DNA from 2 places in the Streptomyces sp. 17_S59 genome. Region 2 is predicted to be linked to the other one. Evidence: riboswitches for the same ligand, from Rfam matches in the RefSeq annotation. Region 2 holds a riboswitch; the other holds the start of a gene.
What was found. Region 2 has a riboswitch for S-adenosylmethionine ahead of AC1Z4A_RS07435 (aminotransferase class V-fold PLP-dependent enzyme). Riboswitches for the same ligand answer to the same signal wherever they lie in the genome.

Region 1: it holds a riboswitch for S-adenosylmethionine, as region 2 does, so the genes downstream of both, thrC (threonine synthase) here and AC1Z4A_RS07435 (aminotransferase class V-fold PLP-dependent enzyme) in region 2, are expected to answer to the same signal.

The regions. Positions count from the first base shown of each region.
Region 1 is NZ_JBXOWD010000001.1:4,115,197-4,123,953, reverse strand. It holds gene AC1Z4A_RS18650 (PTS transporter subunit EIIC) at 1-546, shown strand, start outside; gene groL (chaperonin GroEL) at 621-2,243, opposite strand; gene AC1Z4A_RS18640 (cold-shock protein) at 2,619-2,822, opposite strand; gene AC1Z4A_RS18635 (MoaD/ThiS family protein) at 3,260-3,535, opposite strand; gene thrC (threonine synthase) at 3,781-5,106, opposite strand; SAM riboswitch class I at 5,100-5,246, opposite strand; gene AC1Z4A_RS18625 (glucosyl-3-phosphoglycerate synthase) at 5,412-6,392, shown strand; gene AC1Z4A_RS18620 (alpha,alpha-trehalose-phosphate synthase (UDP-forming)) at 6,434-7,900, shown strand; gene AC1Z4A_RS18615 (GbsR/MarR family transcriptional regulator) at 7,912-8,682, opposite strand.
Region 2 is NZ_JBXOWD010000001.1:1,712,281-1,721,037, forward strand. It holds gene AC1Z4A_RS07415 (NYN domain-containing protein) at 1-53, opposite strand, end outside; gene AC1Z4A_RS07420 (hypothetical protein) at 77-316, opposite strand; gene AC1Z4A_RS07425 (rhomboid family intramembrane serine protease) at 471-1,190, shown strand; gene AC1Z4A_RS07430 (Lrp/AsnC ligand binding domain-containing protein) at 1,187-1,468, shown strand; gene AC1Z4A_RS07435 (aminotransferase class V-fold PLP-dependent enzyme) at 1,526-2,872, opposite strand; SAM riboswitch class IV at 3,007-3,123, opposite strand; gene trpD (anthranilate phosphoribosyltransferase) at 3,314-4,378, opposite strand; gene qcrB (cytochrome bc1 complex cytochrome b subunit) at 4,553-6,178, opposite strand; gene qcrA (cytochrome bc1 complex Rieske iron-sulfur subunit) at 6,175-7,227, opposite strand; gene qcrC (cytochrome bc1 complex diheme cytochrome c subunit) at 7,224-8,033, opposite strand; gene ctaE (aa3-type cytochrome oxidase subunit III) at 8,102-8,722, opposite strand.

The DNA.
Region 1 (8,757 bases), 2.4 Mb from region 2:
GTGCTGGGCGGGCTCTTCCTGCCGCTGGTGATGCTGGGCCTGCACCAGGCCCTGATCCCGATCCACACCACCCTGATCGGCGAGCAGGGCTACACCGTCCTGCTGCCCCTCCTCGCCATGGCGGGCGCGGGCCAGGTCGGCGCGGCCCTCGCGGTCTACGTCCGGCTCTCCGGGAACGCCTCCGTCCGCAAGGTCATCCGCTCGGCGCTGCCGGCGGGCGTGCTGGGCGTGGGCGAGCCGCTGATCTACGGGGTGTCGCTGCCGCTGGGCCGCCCGTTCGTGACGGCCTGCGTCGGGGGCGCCTTCGGCGGGGGCTTCGTGGGCCTGCTGGCCCAGCTCGGCGACAAGGTCGGCGCCACGGCCATCGGCCCCTCGGGCTGGGCGCTGTTCCCGCTGCTCAAGGGCAACCACGGGCCGGGGGCGACGGTGGCGGTCTACGGGGCGGGCCTGCTGGTGGGGTACGCGGCGGGGTTCGCGGCGACGTACGCCTTCGGCTTCGGGCGGCGGGCCCTGGCGGAGCTGAACGCAACTCCACCGAGGGGGTGAAACGCCCGAGGGCGGCACCCCCGCACTGGGGGTGCCGCCCTCGGTCCGTTCGACGGGAACTACCGAGCCGGGGCTCAGAAGTCCATGTCACCGCCCGGCATGCCGCCCGGAGCGGCCGCGGCGGCCTTCTCCGGCTTGTCGGCGATGACGGCCTCGGTGGTCAGGAAGAGCGCGGCGATGGACGCGGCGTTCTGCAGGGCGGAGCGGGTGACCTTGGCCGGGTCGATGATGCCCTCGGCGATCATGTCGACGTACTCGCCCGTGGCGGCGTTGAGGCCGTGGCCGACGGTCAGGTTGCGGACCTTCTCCACGACGACGCCGCCCTCGAGACCGCCGTTGACGGCGATCTGCTTCAGCGGGGCCTCCAGGGCCAGCTTGACGGCGTTGGCACCGGTGGCCTCGTCGCCCTCGAGGTCGAGCTTCTCGAAGACCGAGGAAGCCTGGAGCAGGGCCACGCCACCACCGGCGACGATGCCCTCCTCGACGGCCGCCTTCGCGTTGCGAACGGCGTCCTCGATGCGGTGCTTGCGCTCCTTCAGCTCGACCTCGGTCGCGGCACCGGCCTTGATGACGGCCACGCCGCCGGCCAGCTTCGCGAGGCGCTCCTGGAGCTTCTCGCGGTCGTAGTCGGAGTCGCTGTTCTCGATCTCGGCGCGGATCTGGTTGACGCGGCCCTGGACCTGGTCGCTGTCACCGGCACCGTCGACGATGGTCGTCTCGTCCTTGGTGATGACGACCTTGCGGGCGCGGCCGAGCAGGTCGAGACCGGCGTTCTCCAGCTTGAGGCCGACCTCCTCGGAGATGACCGTGCCGCCGGTGAGGATGGCGATGTCGCCCAGCATGGCCTTGCGGCGGTCGCCGAAGCCCGGGGCCTTGACGGCGACGGACTTGAAGGTGCCGCGGATCTTGTTGACGACCAGGGTCGACAGGGCCTCGCCCTCGACGTCCTCGGCGATGATCAGCAGCGGCTTGCCGGACTGCATGACCTTCTCGAGGAGCGGCAGCAGGTCCTTGACCGAGCTGACCTTCGAGTTGACGATCAGGATGTACGGGTCGTCGAGGGACGCCTCCATACGCTCCATGTCGGTGGCGAAGTACGCCGAGATGTAGCCCTTGTCGAAGCGCATGCCCTCGGTGAGCTCAAGCTCCAGACCGAAGGTCTGGGACTCCTCGACGGTGATGACGCCTTCCTTGCCGACCTTGTCCATGGCCTCGGCGATCAGCTCGCCGATCTGGGTGTCGGCGGCGGAGATGGAGGCGGTGGAGGCGATCTGCTCCTTGGTCTCCACGTCCTTGGCCTGCTCGAGCAGCGAGGCGGAGACGGCCTCGACGGCCTTCTCGATGCCGCGCTTCAGGGCCATCGGGTTGGCACCCGCGGCCACGTTGCGCAGACCCTCGCGGACCAGCGCCTGGGCGAGGACGGTCGCGGTCGTCGTGCCGTCACCGGCGACGTCGTCCGTCTTCTTCGCGACCTCCTTGACCAGCTCGGCACCGATCTTCTCGTACGGGTCCTCGAGCTCGATCTCCTTGGCGATGGACACACCATCGTTGGTGATCGTGGGGGCGCCCCACTTCTTCTCGAGGACGACGTTCCGGCCCTTGGGGCCGAGGGTGACCTTGACGGCGTCGGCGAGCTGGTTCATCCCGCGCTCGAGACCGCGCCGTGCCTCCTCGTCGAACGCGATGATCTTGGCCATGTGAAGTGGTCCTCCCAGGACGGGGTGGAGACTGCGTCCGGACCGTGTGGCGCCCGCGACGGACGGCCTGCGAGCCCTGCGGTTCCTTGCCCCGCTTGGCCCGCGGACCTCACCGACGGTCCAAATCTGTCACTCTCACTCGGAGAGTGCTAAGCCCAATGATTAGCACTCGACCCCATCGAGTGCAAGCGCCTCTGCCATCCCTGCCCCTGTAGGCGTGGCCGCACACATGGGCGGGCCTGCAAAGGGCACGCGGGCGCGGATGCGCGCGGGCATACACAAGGGGCCCGTACCTCGGCGGTACGGGCCCCTCGGCGAAGCTGTGTGGCTTGTGGCCAATGGTCGATGCGACGCGATCAGTGCGACGCGAACCGATCAGGCGGTCACCTTCACCATGTCAGCCTGCGGCCCCTTCTGGCCCTGCGAGATCTCGAACTCGACTCGCTGCCCCTCCTCGAGGGTGCGGTAACCGTCCATCTGGATCGCGCTGTAGTGGACGAATACATCCGCACCACCGTCGACCGCGATGAAGCCGTACCCCTTCTCCGCGTTGAACCACTTGACGGTGCCCTGAGCCATGCCTAACTCCCCTATTACTGGCCCTTGCACAGGACCGCACTTCGCGGACCCGGGTCATACCTCACCCCCAGACAGGTTGGGGGTGTGCGCCGGAACGCGTCGACCGCGGCTGAATGTATCTGCACGGATGCCGTCTGCAACAGGTCACACGGACGAGAAATCCGGGCGTGGCTGATCGGCCATTCATCCCGATTTCCAAAGGATTCGGGGCAAGTCGGGCCGGGCAAAATGGCCCCAATCCGGCAAATCGCGCACATGTTTCGCGCACATTTTGACGGGTTCTCATATGCGTTCGGCAGTGACACCGGAGGGGGAACGCCCCAACTGTATCGCGCTTCAACAGACGGAATCACCCCGTCCGCTTTACGGCCGGGGTGACTCCGGGAGAATTCTCAGGAACCCTTCGAAAGGGCCTTGCCGCAGGGCTTACCGCCGGTTCAGCCTCCCGCGACGGCAGGGATGATCGACACGCCCGCGCCGTCCGGGGTGGGGGCCTCCAGCCCTCCGTCGAAGCGCACGTCGTCGTCGTTGACGTAGACGTTCACGAACCGGCGCAGCTTGCCGTGCTCGTCGAGGACGCGGGCGGCGATGCCGGGGTGGTTCCGCTCGAGCGAAGCGATGACCTCGCCCAGGGTCACCCCTTCGGCAGCCACCTCGGCCTGCCCATTGGTGTAGGTGCGCAGGATGGTGGGGATGCGGACGTTGACGCTCATGGGGTCACCTGTTCTGTTGGGTTGATTGGATTAGCCCCCACCCCGCCCCTTCCCGGCTGTATCGATGTGCGGCTCCGCCGCGTGGGGGGCTTCGCCCCAGACCCCGTGACCGCGCTGCGCGCAGTCGTCCTCAAACGCCGGACGGGCTGATTTTTCAGCCCGTCCGGCGTTTGAGGACCGGGGGTCCGGGGGCTTGCCCCCGGTTACGGGAAGGGGCGGGGTGGGGAAAGACAAACGCGCCCGCCCTACCGCCCCGCCGCGCGGAACGCCTCCAGCGACGGGCGGATCGTCGCCGTCGGCCCCGCCGCCACCGCATCCAGCGTCTTCAGCCCGTCCCCGGTATTGAGGACGACCGTCGTCAGCGAAGGATCGAGCACCCCGTCCTCCAGCAGCTTGCGCGTGACGCCCACCGTCACCCCGCCCGCCGTCTCGGCGAAGATCCCCTCCGTCCGCGCGAGCAGCCGGATCGCCTCGACCACCTGCTCGTCCGTGACGTCCTCGACCGCCCCGCCCGTCCGCCGCGCGATGTCCAGCACGTACGGCCCGTCCGCCGGATTGCCGATCGCCAGCGACTTCGCGATCGTGTCCGGCTTCACCGGCCGCACCACGTCGTGGCCGTCCTTGAAGGCCCGGGAGACCGGCGAGCAGCCCGTCGCCTGCGCCCCGAAGATCCGGTACGGGCGGTCCTCGACCAGCCCCAGCGCGATCAGCTCCTTCAGCCCCTTGTCGATCTTCGTGAGCTGGGAGCCGGAGGCCACCGGCACCACGATCTGGTCCGGCAGCCGCCAGCCCAGCTGCTCACAGATCTCGTACGCGAGCGTCTTCGAGCCCTCGCCGTAGTAGGGGCGCAGGTTGACGTTGACGAAGCCCCAGCCCTCCCCCAGCGGATCGCCGATCAGCTCGCTGCAGAAGCGGTTGACGTCGTCGTACGTCCCCTCGATGCCGACCAGGTCGCCACCGTAGACGGCGGCCATGACGACCTTGCCGGCCTCCAGGTCGTGCGGGATGAAGACACAGGACTTGAAGCCGGCACGCGCGGCCGCCGCGCCCACGGCCCCGGCCAGATTGCCGGTGGACGAGCAGGACAGGGTCGTGAAGCCGAAGGCGCGCGCGGCCTCGACGGCGATCGCGACGACGCGGTCCTTGAAGGAGTGCGTGGGGTTGCCGGAGTCGTCCTTGACCCACAGGCCCCCGGTGACGCCCAGTTCGCGCGCGAGGTTGTCGGCCTTGACGAGCTTGGTGAAGCCGGGGTTCAGGTTGGGCTTGTCCGCCACGTCGGCGGGGACGGGCAGCAGCGGCGCGTACCGCCAGATGTTCGGCGGACCGGCCTCGATGCGCCGGCGCAGCCCCTCCGGGTCCCCCTCGGGAAGCTCGTACGCGACCTCGAGCGGACCGAAGCAGACCGCACAGGCGAAGACCGGGCCGAGCGCGAAGCGTTCGCCGCACTCGCGGCAGGAGAGGGCCACGGCAGGGCCCAGGGAAACGGAAGCCGTAGAGATTTCAGCCGTAGAGCTTTCAACAGCGTGGACAGCAGCGTGGACAGCCATGCAGGCGAGGCCCCTTCTCCTCATCTTCCTCACGACGAATCTCGCCGTGAGACGGAATTGGCACCTTCCCCGCCGGGAGCCTCGCGTCGGATGACTGACCGAGACCGGCTGGAGGGTTGCCGGGGCTTCAACGGGCCGTGTCCCTCTGCCCCTCTGGATGAGCGGTATGGCGCTGGGCGGAACCCAGGCTTTTGTGCGCACGACGACCCCGGCATGCGGGAGTCGTCCGCGTTGTTCAAGACTGTAACGGAGAGCACGGACCCTTGAGAGGTCCGTCCGAACCGCGAGATGCGTCACAACACGCGCAACACACAAGAGGAGTCGTGCACGTGCTGGAAGAGGTGGAGCGCTGGCTGGCCCGGCGGTCCTGGTCCGCAGCAGACCGTCCGCTCGACCAGCTGCTCGCTGCGAAAGGCGACTCCGGCACGACGGTCAGCGTCGTGCTGCCCGCGCTGAACGAAGAGGCGACGGTCGGCGAGATCGTGTCCGTGATCCGCCGGGAGCTGATGTCCGAGGCCGTGCCTCCCCCATCGCCTGAAGGGCATGGGAGGTGCCCCCTCGTGGACGAGCTGGTGGTGCTGGACTCGGGCTCCACGGACCGCACCGCCGAGGTCGCGGCGGCGGCCGGGGCGCGGGTGGTGGCCCGCGACGAGATCCTGCCGCGGCTGCCCGCACTGCCCGGCAAGGGCGAGGTGCTGTGGCGCTCGCTGCTGGTGACCAGCGGCGACGTCGTCTGCTTCGTGGACGCGGACCTGAAGGACTTCTCCGCCGGCTTCGTCTCCGGGATAGTCGGCCCGCTGCTGACCGACCCGGACGTCCACTTCGTCAAGGGGATGTACGACCGCCCGCTCGGCGAGGTCTCCGGCCAGGGCGGCCGGGTCACCGAGCTGGTGGCCCGCCCGCTGCTGAACCTGCACTGGCCGCAGCTGGCGGGGTTCGTGCAGCCGCTGGGCGGCGAGTACGCGGCGCGGCGCTCGCTACTGGAGAAGCTGCCGTTCCCCGTGGGGTACGGGGTGGAGCTGGGCCTGCTGGTGGACGCGCTGCACACGGTGGGGCTGGACGCGCTGGCCCAGGTGGACGTGGGGGTGCGCAAGCACCGTCACCAGGACGGCCGCGCGCTGGGCCGGATGGCCGCCGCCATCTACCGCACCGCGCAGCTGCGGCTGGCCCGCGGCCATCTGGTGCGTCCGGCCCTCACCCAGTTCGAACGCACGGCGGAGGGATTCGTGCCGCGAACGTACGAGGTGGACACGCTGGAGCGGCCACCGATGACCGAGATACCGGAGTACACCCGGCGGCATGCCGCTTAAGCGTACGTTTGAGCGGTTCACCGGACGGCAAGGCTGCCGACATGGTCGATGAGCACGTGCACCCCGCCCCGATCGTCGTCGCCTCCAACCGCGGCCCGGTCTCCTACCGGCTGCTCCAGGACGGGTCGCTCGCGGCGGGCCGGGGCGGCGGCGGGCTGGTCTCCGGCCTCAGCGCCATCGGGCCCGGCGCCGGGGCGGTGTGGGTGTGCGCCGCGATGAGCGCCGTGGACCGCGAGGCGGCCCGGCGCGCCGGGCGAAGACTCGCCGCGGCCGACACCGGCGGCCACCTGGTGCGGATGCTGGACATCCCGCCGGACACCTTCGCCGCCGCGTACAACGGCGTGGCCAACTCCGTCCTGTGGTTCGCCCACCACCTGCTCTGGCAGACCCCGCTCGAGCCCGTCTTCGACCGGGAGTTCCGCGCCCAGTGGTCGGCGTACGTGGCGTACAACACCGCCTTCGCGGACGCGATCGCCGAGGAGGCCGCGGAGGGCGCCTCCGTGCTCGTCCAGGACTACCACCTGGTCCTGGTGCCCGGCCTGCTCCGGCAGCGCCGCCCGGACCTGCGCATCGGGCACTTCTCGCACACCCCCTGGGCCCCGCCGGACTACTACCGGCTGCTGCCGGACGACGTGGCCGAGCAGGTGCTGCGCGGCATCCTGGGCGGCGACCGGGCCGCGTTCCTGACCCGCCGCTGGGCGGAGGCCTTCGCGGCGTGCTGTGAAGAGGTACTGGGCGCGGAGACCGAGCGCGACGCGGACGGCACGGCGACGGCGGTGCGGTTCGGGGGGCGCACGACGCGGCTCGGGGTGCACGGCCTCGGCGCGGACGCGGAGTTCCTGCGCGAGCGCGCGCACCAGCCGGACGTGGAGGAGCGGCTGGCGGCGCTGCGCGAGCGGATCGGTCCGGACCGCCTGACGATCGTCCGGGTGGACCGCACCGAGCTGTCCAAGAACATCGTGCGCGGCCTGCGCGCGTACCGGCGGCTGCTGGAGGACCGCCCGCAGTGGCGCGGCCGGGTCGTGCACATCGCCTTCGCCTACCCCTCGCGGCAGGACCTCGCGGTCTACCGCGAGTACATGACGGAGGTGGAAAGGCTGGCCGCGGAGATCAACACCACCTTCGGCACGGCCGATTGGGAGCCGGTCGCCCTCCAGCTGGAGGACGACTTCCCGCGCTCCCTGGCCGCGTACCGGCTCGCGGACGTGGCCCTGGTCAACCCCATCCGGGACGGCATGAACCTGGTCGCCAAGGAGGTCCCCGTCGTCTCCGACCACGGCTGCGCCCTGGTCCTCTCCCGTGAGGCGGGCGCGGCGGCGGAGCTGGGCGAGGAGGCGATCACCATCAACCCGTACGACGTGGAGGCCACGGCCCGCGCGCTCCACCTGGCCCTCCTGATGGACGCGGGCGAGCGCGCGGAACGCACGAAGCGCCTGGCCGCGGCGGCGACGGCGCTGCCGCCGGGGCGGTGGTTCGTGGAGCAGCTGGAGGCGTTGGGGGAGGGTTAGCCGGGGGCGGGTCAGTTGGCGGCGGGCCGGGCGTCCTCCGGACCCGGCTCGGCAGTGCCGTCCGAGGTCGTTCCGGATTTCGTGTGGAGGACTTCGCGGGCCTGGTCCGCGGAGCGGACGATGCTCTCGCAGACGAAGTCCATGAAGCGGGCGATGTTCTCGAGACGGGCGGCGGCCGGGGTGCCGGGGCCGAGGACACCGACGCCCTGCCGTGCGGTTTCGGCGAGTTGCCCGATGCCGCGGGCGCTGGCCATTGTCGACTGGTACATGACGTCGTCGTCGACGATGTAGCGCTCGCGGCGGCGTTCGTCGCGTTCCCGGCGGATCAGGCCCTGGCTTTCGAGGAACGCGACCGCCTTGGAGACGGATGCCGGGCTGACCTGGAGGCGCCGGACGAGTTCGGACGCGGTGAGGCTGCCCGCGTCGGTGGTGTAGAGGCAGGTCAGCACCCGGGCCGTCATCTTGGGCAGGCCCGATTGCATGAAGAGGGTGGTGAACGTCTCCTCGTACTCGCGCACGGCCTCGGCGTCGCGTCCGTGGGCCGGCGGGGGCGCCTCCGGGCCCCGGGGCACGGCCTGTCTGCGGCGGTGGGCGCGGCGTTCGGTGGCCCGGTGGGCGAGGTCGGCGCGGTAGGCGGTGGGGCCGCCGTTGCGCATGACCTCGCGTGTGATGGTCGAGGTCGGGCGGTCGAGGCGCCTGGCGATCTCCGCGTAGGCGAGGCCGTCGGCCAGTCCCAGCGCGATCTGCTGGCGTTCCTGCTGGGTGAGTCTGCCTCCCGGCATCGCAATCTCCTTCGTGCTCCTCGGGTGTCTCCACCATAGCGTTCACTTTCATTCCATTGCAACGCTCAGGAGCAG
Region 2 (8,757 bases):
TCGGCCCCGCCGGCGTCACCGGCCGCCTCCACGCCGTCGCCCGTGTGCTCCACCACCGCTTCATCGCTCCCGTTCTTCAGGCATGTGCGCCCGGCCGGTCCACCAGCTCGATCTGGTCGACCGCGTTGCACCAACGGCACCGCACCGACTCGATCGTCTCACTGACCACCTCGCGCTCCTCAACCGTCGGCTCTCCGGCCAGATCCAGGTGCACGAAGTCGACGGACCTGGTCGTCCGGGTCACGTCGAAGCGCGTCAGGTTGCCGCACAGCGTGCAGCGCCACCGGGTGCCGGCAGTCGGCTGGGGTACGCCCATCGTGTCGTCCGTCCTCGTCGAGTGGTCTGCGGTCTGCGAGGTGCTCCCCGTAACCCTACGGCCTGGTGGTCACCCGGGGCGGTGCCACCGGCCGTAGCCGAACGCCCGGCGAGGCGCTCCGGTCCGGTTGCGCCCGGTACGCCATGATCTGGCCATGATCGAGAACGCAGAGCACCCGGGCAGAACCGGCACCCCCGTGGTGACGTGGACAATCCTGGCCGTCTGCGGCGCGGTCTTCCTGGTCGGGCCGATGTCCGGCCTCAACCCGGCCTACGGCACCGGGGCCGCGCTCCAGGCGGCCCAGAGCGCCTACTTCGAGCGCTGGGGCGTCGTGCCGCGGGAGCTGTGGCTGGGCTCCCCCCTGGCTCTCGGCACCCCGTTCACGGCGCTGTTCGTCCACGGCAACTGGCTGCACCTGCTGGGCAACATGCTCTTCCTCTATGTCTTCGGCGCAATGACCGAGGCGCGCATGGGCCGTTCCTCCTTCGCCCTGTGCTACCTCGTGACCGGCTGTCTCGCCCTGCTCGGCTACGCAGCCGTGCACGCCGACTCCGGCCGTACGCTCGTGGGGGCGTCCGGCGCCGTCTCCGGCGTGCTCGGCGCGTTCCTCTATCTCTTCCCCAGGGCGCGCGTCACCAGCCTCCTGCCGTTCCTCTTCTTCCTGCCGCTGCGGCTGCCCGCCTGGGCCGTGCTGCTGTTCTGGTTCGTCCTCCAGTGGCTGGCGGCCGGCACGGCGGCGGGACGGCCCGGGGTCGCCTATCTCGCCCACGTCGTGGGCTTCGCGCTCGGCTTCGGCTTCGCCTGGGTGTGCGGGAGCCGTGCGGCTAAAGTGAAGGGCGCAACCAGGTCCACCGAAGGAGACAAAGCGACGTGATCACCTCGATCGTGCTCATCAAGACCGACGTGGACCGGATTCCCGAGATCGCCGAGACCATCGCCGCCATCGAGGGCGTCAGCGAGGTCTACTCGGTCACCGGCGGGGCCGATCTGATCGCGCTGGTGCGGGTGGCCCGCCACGACGACCTCGCGGACCTCATCCCGGGCCGGATCAGCAAGGTGCCGGGCGTGGCCTCGACGGAGACCCACATTGCCTTCCGCACCTACTCCCACCACGACCTCGAGGCCGCGTTCGCGATCGGCCTCGACAGCTGACGGACCGGCCGGCCCGCACGCCCGCACGGCGGCAACGGACCGGCCCGATCCGGCGGTTCAGCCCGCCACGGCCGCGGTGTCCGGGACGCAGCGGCCGCCCTCGGTGCGGTAGAGCCACCGGGCGCCGTTCGCCACCAGCTCCCCGACGGCCCGGACGAACCGCTCGACGTGCTCGTCGGGCGTCCCGGCGCCGAAGCTGACCCGGACGGCGTTCAGCGACTGCCCCTCGTCGGGCGCCCCGCACTCGCCCGGCTCCGCCCGGTCCCCGCCCAGCAGCGTGCGGACCAGCGGGTGCGCACAGAACAGGCCGTCGCGGACGCCGATGCCGTACTCGGCGGACAGCGCGGCGGCGAAGTGGGAGCTGTTCCAGCCGTCCACGACGAAGGAGATGACGCCCACGCGCGGTGCGTCGTCGCCGAACAGCGACAGCACCCGCACCCCGGGCACCCGGGCCAGTCCGGCCCGGACCTCCGCCACCAGCCGCCGCTCGCGCTCGACCAGCCGGCCGAAGCCCGCCTCGGCGAGCGCCTTGCAGGCGGAGGCGATGGCGTAGGCGCCGATGACGTTGGGCGAACCGGCCTCGTGCCGCGCGGCGGTGGCGTGCCACTCGACGTCCACTCCCCCGCCGGCGCGCCGCGCGACCCGGCGGCTCGCGCCCCCGCCCGCCAGGTACGGCTCCGCCGCCCGCAGCCAGTCCGCGCGCCCGGCCAGGACGCCGGAGCCGAACGGCGCGTACAGCTTGTGCCCCGAGAAGGCCACCCAGTCGACGTCCAACTCCCCGATGTCCACCGGGTGATGCGGCGCCAGCTGCGCAGCGTCCAGCACGATCCGCGCACCGTGGGCATGGGCGGCCGCGGCCAGTTCGCGCACGGGCCACAGCTCGCCGGTGACGTTGGACGCACCGGTCACACAGACCAGGGCGGGCCCGTGGGGGTCACGGCCGGCCAGGGCCCGCTCCAGGGCCTCGACCGCCGCCCGGGGCGAGCGCGGGGCGTCCAGGCAGGTGACGCGGCCGGCGGGCCAGGGCAGCAGCGCGGCGTGGTGCTCGGTCTCGAAGACGAACACCTGGCAGTCGGCGGGCAGTACGGCCGCGAGGAGGTTGAGCGAGTCGGTGGTGGACCGGGTGAACACGACCTGGTCGCCCGGGCGGCAGCCGAGGAACTCCGCGACGGCGGCCCGGCTGTTCTCGAAGAGTTCGGTGGAGAGCTGCGAGAGGTACCCGGCGCCGCGGTGCACGCTGCCGTAGTAGGGCGCGTACGCGGCCACGTCGTCCCACACGCGCTGCAGGGCCGGGGCGCTGGCGGCGTAGTCGAGCGCCGCGTACGTCACCTCGCCTCCGGTGACGAGCGGCACGCGGACATTGCTTCCCAGAACGGGCAGCGGGGAGAGGGTGAGGACAGGCATGGCGAACTCCCGTACGAGGCAGGCGAATTCAAGGGGGTAAAGGGTGAAGGGTGTACGGAAAAGGGCTCTCGGAGCCCTAGCGCATTCGCTGCATCACGGAAGTTCTCCCTCGACAACCAGGATCCCTGGCGAGGGATCCGCGCTTGCCACAGGCTCTGCTGCCTGCGACCTGGTCATCACCCGGGGCACCCCGCCACGGAAGGAGGGTTGCCGGACAGCGGGCCGGGGCCGTGTCGCTGTCACTCGTGACCTTGCGGAGGAGTATGGCACAGGTTGGGGTGGGCGGGGGTTTCATTTCAAACGCCGGACGGGCTGAATTTTCAGCCCGTCTGGGGGCACCTCCCAGCGGTAGCTGGGGGAGTTTGAGGACCGGGGGTCCGGGGGCAGAGCCCCCGTTTACGGGAAGGGGCGGGGTGGGGAAAGGCCCGCCGCAGGCGCGCCCTACGCGTTGCTCGCCGCCACCCACCGCTCCAGCACCCGCCGCGCCGCCCCCGAGTCGATCGACTCCGCCGCCCGGACCATCGCAGCCGTGATCTGCTCCACCAGTGGAGCCTCCGTGGGCGCCAACGCCACCAACGCCGCAGCCGAGTTCAGCAGCACCGCATCCCGCACCGGCCCCGTCTCCCCACCCAGCACCCGCCGCGCCACATCCGCGTTGTACGAGGCGTCCGCACCCCGCAGGGCGTCCACCGGGACCAGGGGGATCCCCACGTCACGGGGGTCGAAGGGCTCCTCCCGCACCGAGCCGTCGCGGACGATCCACACCCGCGAGGTCGCCGTCGTGGTCAGCTCGTCCAGCCCGTCGTCGCCGCGGAAGACCAGCGCCGAGGAGCCGCGCTCGGCGAGCACCCCGGCCAGGATGGGCGCCATGCGGGCGTCCGCGACGCCGGTCGCCTGGGCGCGCACCCGCGCGGGGTTGGTCAGCGGGCCGAGCACGTTGAAGGTCGTACGGATGCCCAACTCGCGCCGTGCCCCCGCCACGTGCCGCAGCGCGGGGTGGAACTTCACCGCGAAGCAGAAGGTGATGCCGGCCTCCTCGGCCACCTCCACCACCCGGTGCGGCTTCAGGTCCAGGTTGACGCCCAGCTTCTCCAGGACGTCCGAGGCGCCGCTCGCGGAGGAGGAGGCGCGGTTGCCGTGCTTGACGACCTTCACGCCCGTCCCGGCCACGACGATCGAGGACATGGTGGAGATGTTGACCGTCTTGGCGCCGTCGCCGCCCGTGCCGACGATGTCCACGCTGGGGCCGGGCACCTCGATCAGGTTGGCGTGCTCGTACATCGCCCGCACCAGGCCGGAGATCTCGGCGACGGTCTCGCCCTTGGCCCGCAGCGCGACCGCGAAGCCGGCGATCTGGGCGTCGGTGGCCTCGCCGCGCATGATCCGGTCCATGGCCCAGGCGGTGTCGTCCGCGGTCAGGTCCACGCGGTTGAGGAGGGCGTCGAGGAGGCGGGGCCAGGAAGGGGCCACCGAGCGCTCGCCGCCTGCCGGGGTCGCAACGTTCATGGTCCACACTCCTGGTGGTCGGCCCTCGGCACGGACGCGCGAGGGTCCACTGATATACCCGTCCAGCCTATCCAGATCGCGGACGGCGAAGAGCCCCGTCCAAGCGCTGGACGGGGCTCTTGCCGTGGCGATCAGTGTCTGGTGATCAGTGCGCGGAGATCAGCCGTGTCGTGATCAGTGGTGACCGTGACCGCTGGTGATCTCGTGGTACTCCTCCGCGGTGGCCTTGGGGATGTGCGTCCCCTCGCCGTAGAAGCCCTTCGAGAGCTTCACGCGGAGCTTCTGGCCGGCACCGGCCTTGCGGGCGACGCCGTTCTCGTCGACCTCGGGCTCCAGCTCGAGCGGCTTGGGCTGCTCGTGCGCCGTGAGGGTGTGCAGCTGCTCCTGCGAGAGCGGCTCGTGGACCTCGACGAACTCGCCGTGCGGCAGGCGCTTGATGATGCCCGACTCGCGGCCGTGCAGCACCTTGTCCTTGTCGCGGCGCTGCAGACCCATGCAGATCCGGCGGGTCGCGATGAACGCGAGGACCGGGCCGACGAAGAAGGAGATGCGGACGAACCAGGTGATGGCGTTGATCGACAGGTGGAAGTGGGTCGCCCACAGGTCGTTGCCACCACCGATCATCATCACGCCGTAGGCGGTGAGCCAGGCCACGCCGAACGCGGTGCGCGTCGGGGCGTTGCGCGGGCGGTCGAGCAGGTGGTGCTCGCGCTTGTCACCGGTGACCCAGGACTCGATGAACGGGTAGACCGCGATGGCCGCGAGGACCACCGGGAAGATCATCATCGGGATGAACACGCCCAGGACGAACGTGTGGCCCCAGACGTTGATCTCCCAGCCCGGCATGACACGGATCAGACCCTCGGCGAAGCCCATGTACCAGTCGGGCTGGGCGCCGGTGGACACCTGGTCCGGACGGTACGGGCCGATGGCCCAGATCGGGTTGATCGTGGCGATCGCCGCGATGGCCGCGATGACACCGAAGACCAGGAAGAAGAAGCCTCCGGCCTTGGCCATGTAGACCGGCAGCAGCGGCATGCCGACCACGTTCTCGTTCTTCCGGCCGGGGCCGGGGAACTGCGTGTGCTTGTGGTAGAAGACCAGGATCAGGTGCGCCACCAGCAGGCCGAGCATGATGCCCGGCAGCAGCAGGACGTGGATCGAGAAGAACCGCGGCACGAAGTCCGAGCCGGGGAACTCGCCGCCGAACAGGAACATCGAGATGTACGTGCCCACGATCGGGAACGACAGGATCGCACCCTCCATGAACCGGACACCGGTGCCGGAGAGCAGGTCGTCCGGCAGGGAGTAACCGGTGAAGCCGGTGAACATGCCGAGGACGAACAGCAGGAAGCCGAACAGCCAGTTGACCTCACGCGGCTTGCGGAACGCACCGGTGAAGAAGACGCGCATCATGTGCACGAACATGCCGGCCAGGAAGATCAGCGCGGCCCAGTGGTGGATCTGCCGGATGAGCAGACCGCCCCGCACGTCGAAGCTGATGTCGACGGTCGACTTGAACGCCTCCGACATCTGCAGGCCCTGCAGCGGCTCGTACGAGCCGTGGTACACGACCTCGTTCATGCTGGGGTGGAAGAACATCGTCAGGTACACACCCGTGAGGATGATGATGACGAAGCTGTAGAGGCAGATCTCACCCAGCATGAAGGACCAGTGGTCCGGGAAGATCTTCCGCATGTTGACCTTGGCCAGGCTGTAGATGCCCAGCCGGCCGTCGGCCCAGTCGGCGACCCGCTCGCCCGCGGGCGCCTTGCGGCGTGAATCGGTTGCAGTGCTCATCCGCGCTCCCAGAAGGCAGGACCGACGGGCTCGGCGAAGTCGCCCATGGCCTCGAGGTAGCCCTTGTCATTGACCTTGATCCGCAGCTGCGGAAGGGCGTGGCCGGCCGGGCCGAAGATCACGCGACCGCCGTCGGAGAGGTCGAAGGTGGACTGGTGGCACGGGCACAGCACGTGGTGGGTCTGCTGCTCGTAGAGGCTGATCGGGCAGCCGACGTGCGTGCAGATCTTGGAGTACGCGACGATGCCGTCCGCGGACCAGTCGAGCGAGCGCTTGTCCTTGATGTTCTCCGGGCGGAGCCGGACGATCATCAGGGCGGCCTTGGCGATCTGCTGCTGGAAGTCGTGGTCCTCCTCCGACATGCCCTCGGGCATGGCGAAGGTGAGGGAGCCGACCTGGATGTCCTCGGGACGCAGCGGCTGCATCGTGTTCTGGTTGATGAGCATCTTGCCCTCGGACCAGGCGGTCTTGCGCAGCTTGGTGCCCGGCAGCGGGCCCAGGTCGCGGAAGAGCACCACGGCGGAGAGCGGCAGCAGGGCCATCGCGCCGAACATGGTGTTGCGCAGCAGCTTGCGGCGGCCGAAGCCGGACTCCTCGGCGCCCTGCTTGAAGTCGGCCAGCACCTTGGCCCGGACCTCCGGGGAGGCCTCGATCGGGTGCCGCTCGTCGGCGTGCTCGACGTCCGACATCAGGGTGCGGGCCCAGTGGACCGCGCCCGCGCCGATGCAGAACAGCGCCACGCCGAGGGTGAGCCCCAGCGCGAAGTTCAGGGCGCTGACGTGACCGATCGGGAAGACGTAGATGCTCTTGTCGACCGGAAGGGTCACATAGGAGGCGATGAAGCCGACCGTCGCCAGCATCGAGAGCGTGAACAGGAAGGCGACCACGCGCTCGGAGCGCTTGGCGGCCCGCTCGTCGATGTCCTGGATGCGGGGCTCGTGCGGCGGCAGTCCCGGGTCGGCGAACGGGTCGCCCGCGGTGGCTACCGCGCCTTCGTGCGCGCCCTGCGCGCTGGGCAGGGTCTCTTCTGGAATGTCTTGGCTACTCATGACTTCTTGGCCTTGGCGGTGTGGGCGGCGACCCAGATGGCGACGGCGACCAGCGCGCCCAGACCGAAGATCCACGCGAACAGACCCTCGCTGACCGGGCCCAGCCCGCCCAGCTCGAGGCCGCCCGGGCTCTTCGTCTTGTCGCTGTTGACCGTGTCGAGGTACGCGATGATGTCCTTCTTGTTCTTCTCCGACATGGTGGTGTCGGGGAAGGAAGGCATGTTCTGCGGGCCCGTCTGCATGGCCTCGTAGATGTGCTTCGGGTTGACGCCCTCGAGCGACGGGGCGTACTTGCCGTTCGAGAGCGCGCCGCCCTTGCCGACGAAGTTGTGGCACTGGGCGCAGTTCGTACGGAACAGCTCGCCACCCTTGGCGATGTCGGCGCCCTCGGGGCTGTACTGGCTCTTGTTCGGGACCGAGGGGCCCGCGCCGAGCGAGGCGATGTAGGCCGCGAGCTGGTCGATCTCGGCCTGGGAGTAGATCGCCTTCTTGCGCGGCGCCTGCGCGCCCTGCTGCTGCAGCGGCATGCGGCCGGTGGCGACCTGGAAGTCGACGGCGGCGGAGCCCACGCCGACCAGGCTCGGCCCGTCGGAGGTGCCCTGACCGCCGGTGCCGTGGCAGCTGGCGCAGCCCACGGAGTAGAGCTTCTTGCCCTCCTCGATGGCGAGGGACTGGGCGGTGTCATCGGCCTTGGCCGTGTCCGCGGGCGCGAACGCGGCGTACAGCCCCCCAGTTACCGCCAGCGCGAAGAGTAGGACGACGACCGCCGCCAGCGGATGGCGTCGTCGTGCGGAGAGCTTTTTCACGGATTACCCCGGTGTCAGGATCTTCTGCGTCGATGCTGGACTGATGGTCCGGTGCGGGACAGGACCGATTACTTGATCAAGTAGATCGTGGCGAAGAGGCCGATCCACACCACGTCGACGAAGTGCCAGTAGTAGGACACGACGATGGCCGCCGTCGCCTGGTGGTGGGTGAACCTCTTGGCCGCGTACGTCCTGCCCAGGACCAGCAGGAAGGCGATGAGACCGCCCGTCACATGCAGGCCGTGGAAGCCGGTGGTCAGGTAGAACACCGAGCCGTACGGGTCGGAGGAGAGCGAGAGGCCTTCCTCCTTCACCAGATCGGTGTATTCGAAGACCTGGCCGCCGATGAAGATGGCACCCATCACGAAGGTGACCACGAACCACATGCGCAGCTTCTTCACGTCGCCCCGCTCGGCGGCGAACACGCCCAGCTGGCAGGTGAGGGAGGAGAGCACCAGGATCGTGGTGTTGGTGGCCGAGAACGGAAGGTTCAGCGCGGACGCCATTTCCTTCCAGTGGTCGGTACCCATCACCGATCGCAGGGTGAAGTACATCGCGAAGAGGGCCGCGAAGAACATCAGCTCGGAACTCAGCCAGATGATGGTTCCGACGCTGGTGAGGTTCGGTCGATTGACCGACGGGTGTGCGTGCCCGGTATCTGTTGCTGTTGCTGTCGCCACGACCGACATTATGTCGGTCGCTTATCTCGCGCTCACTCCGGGGG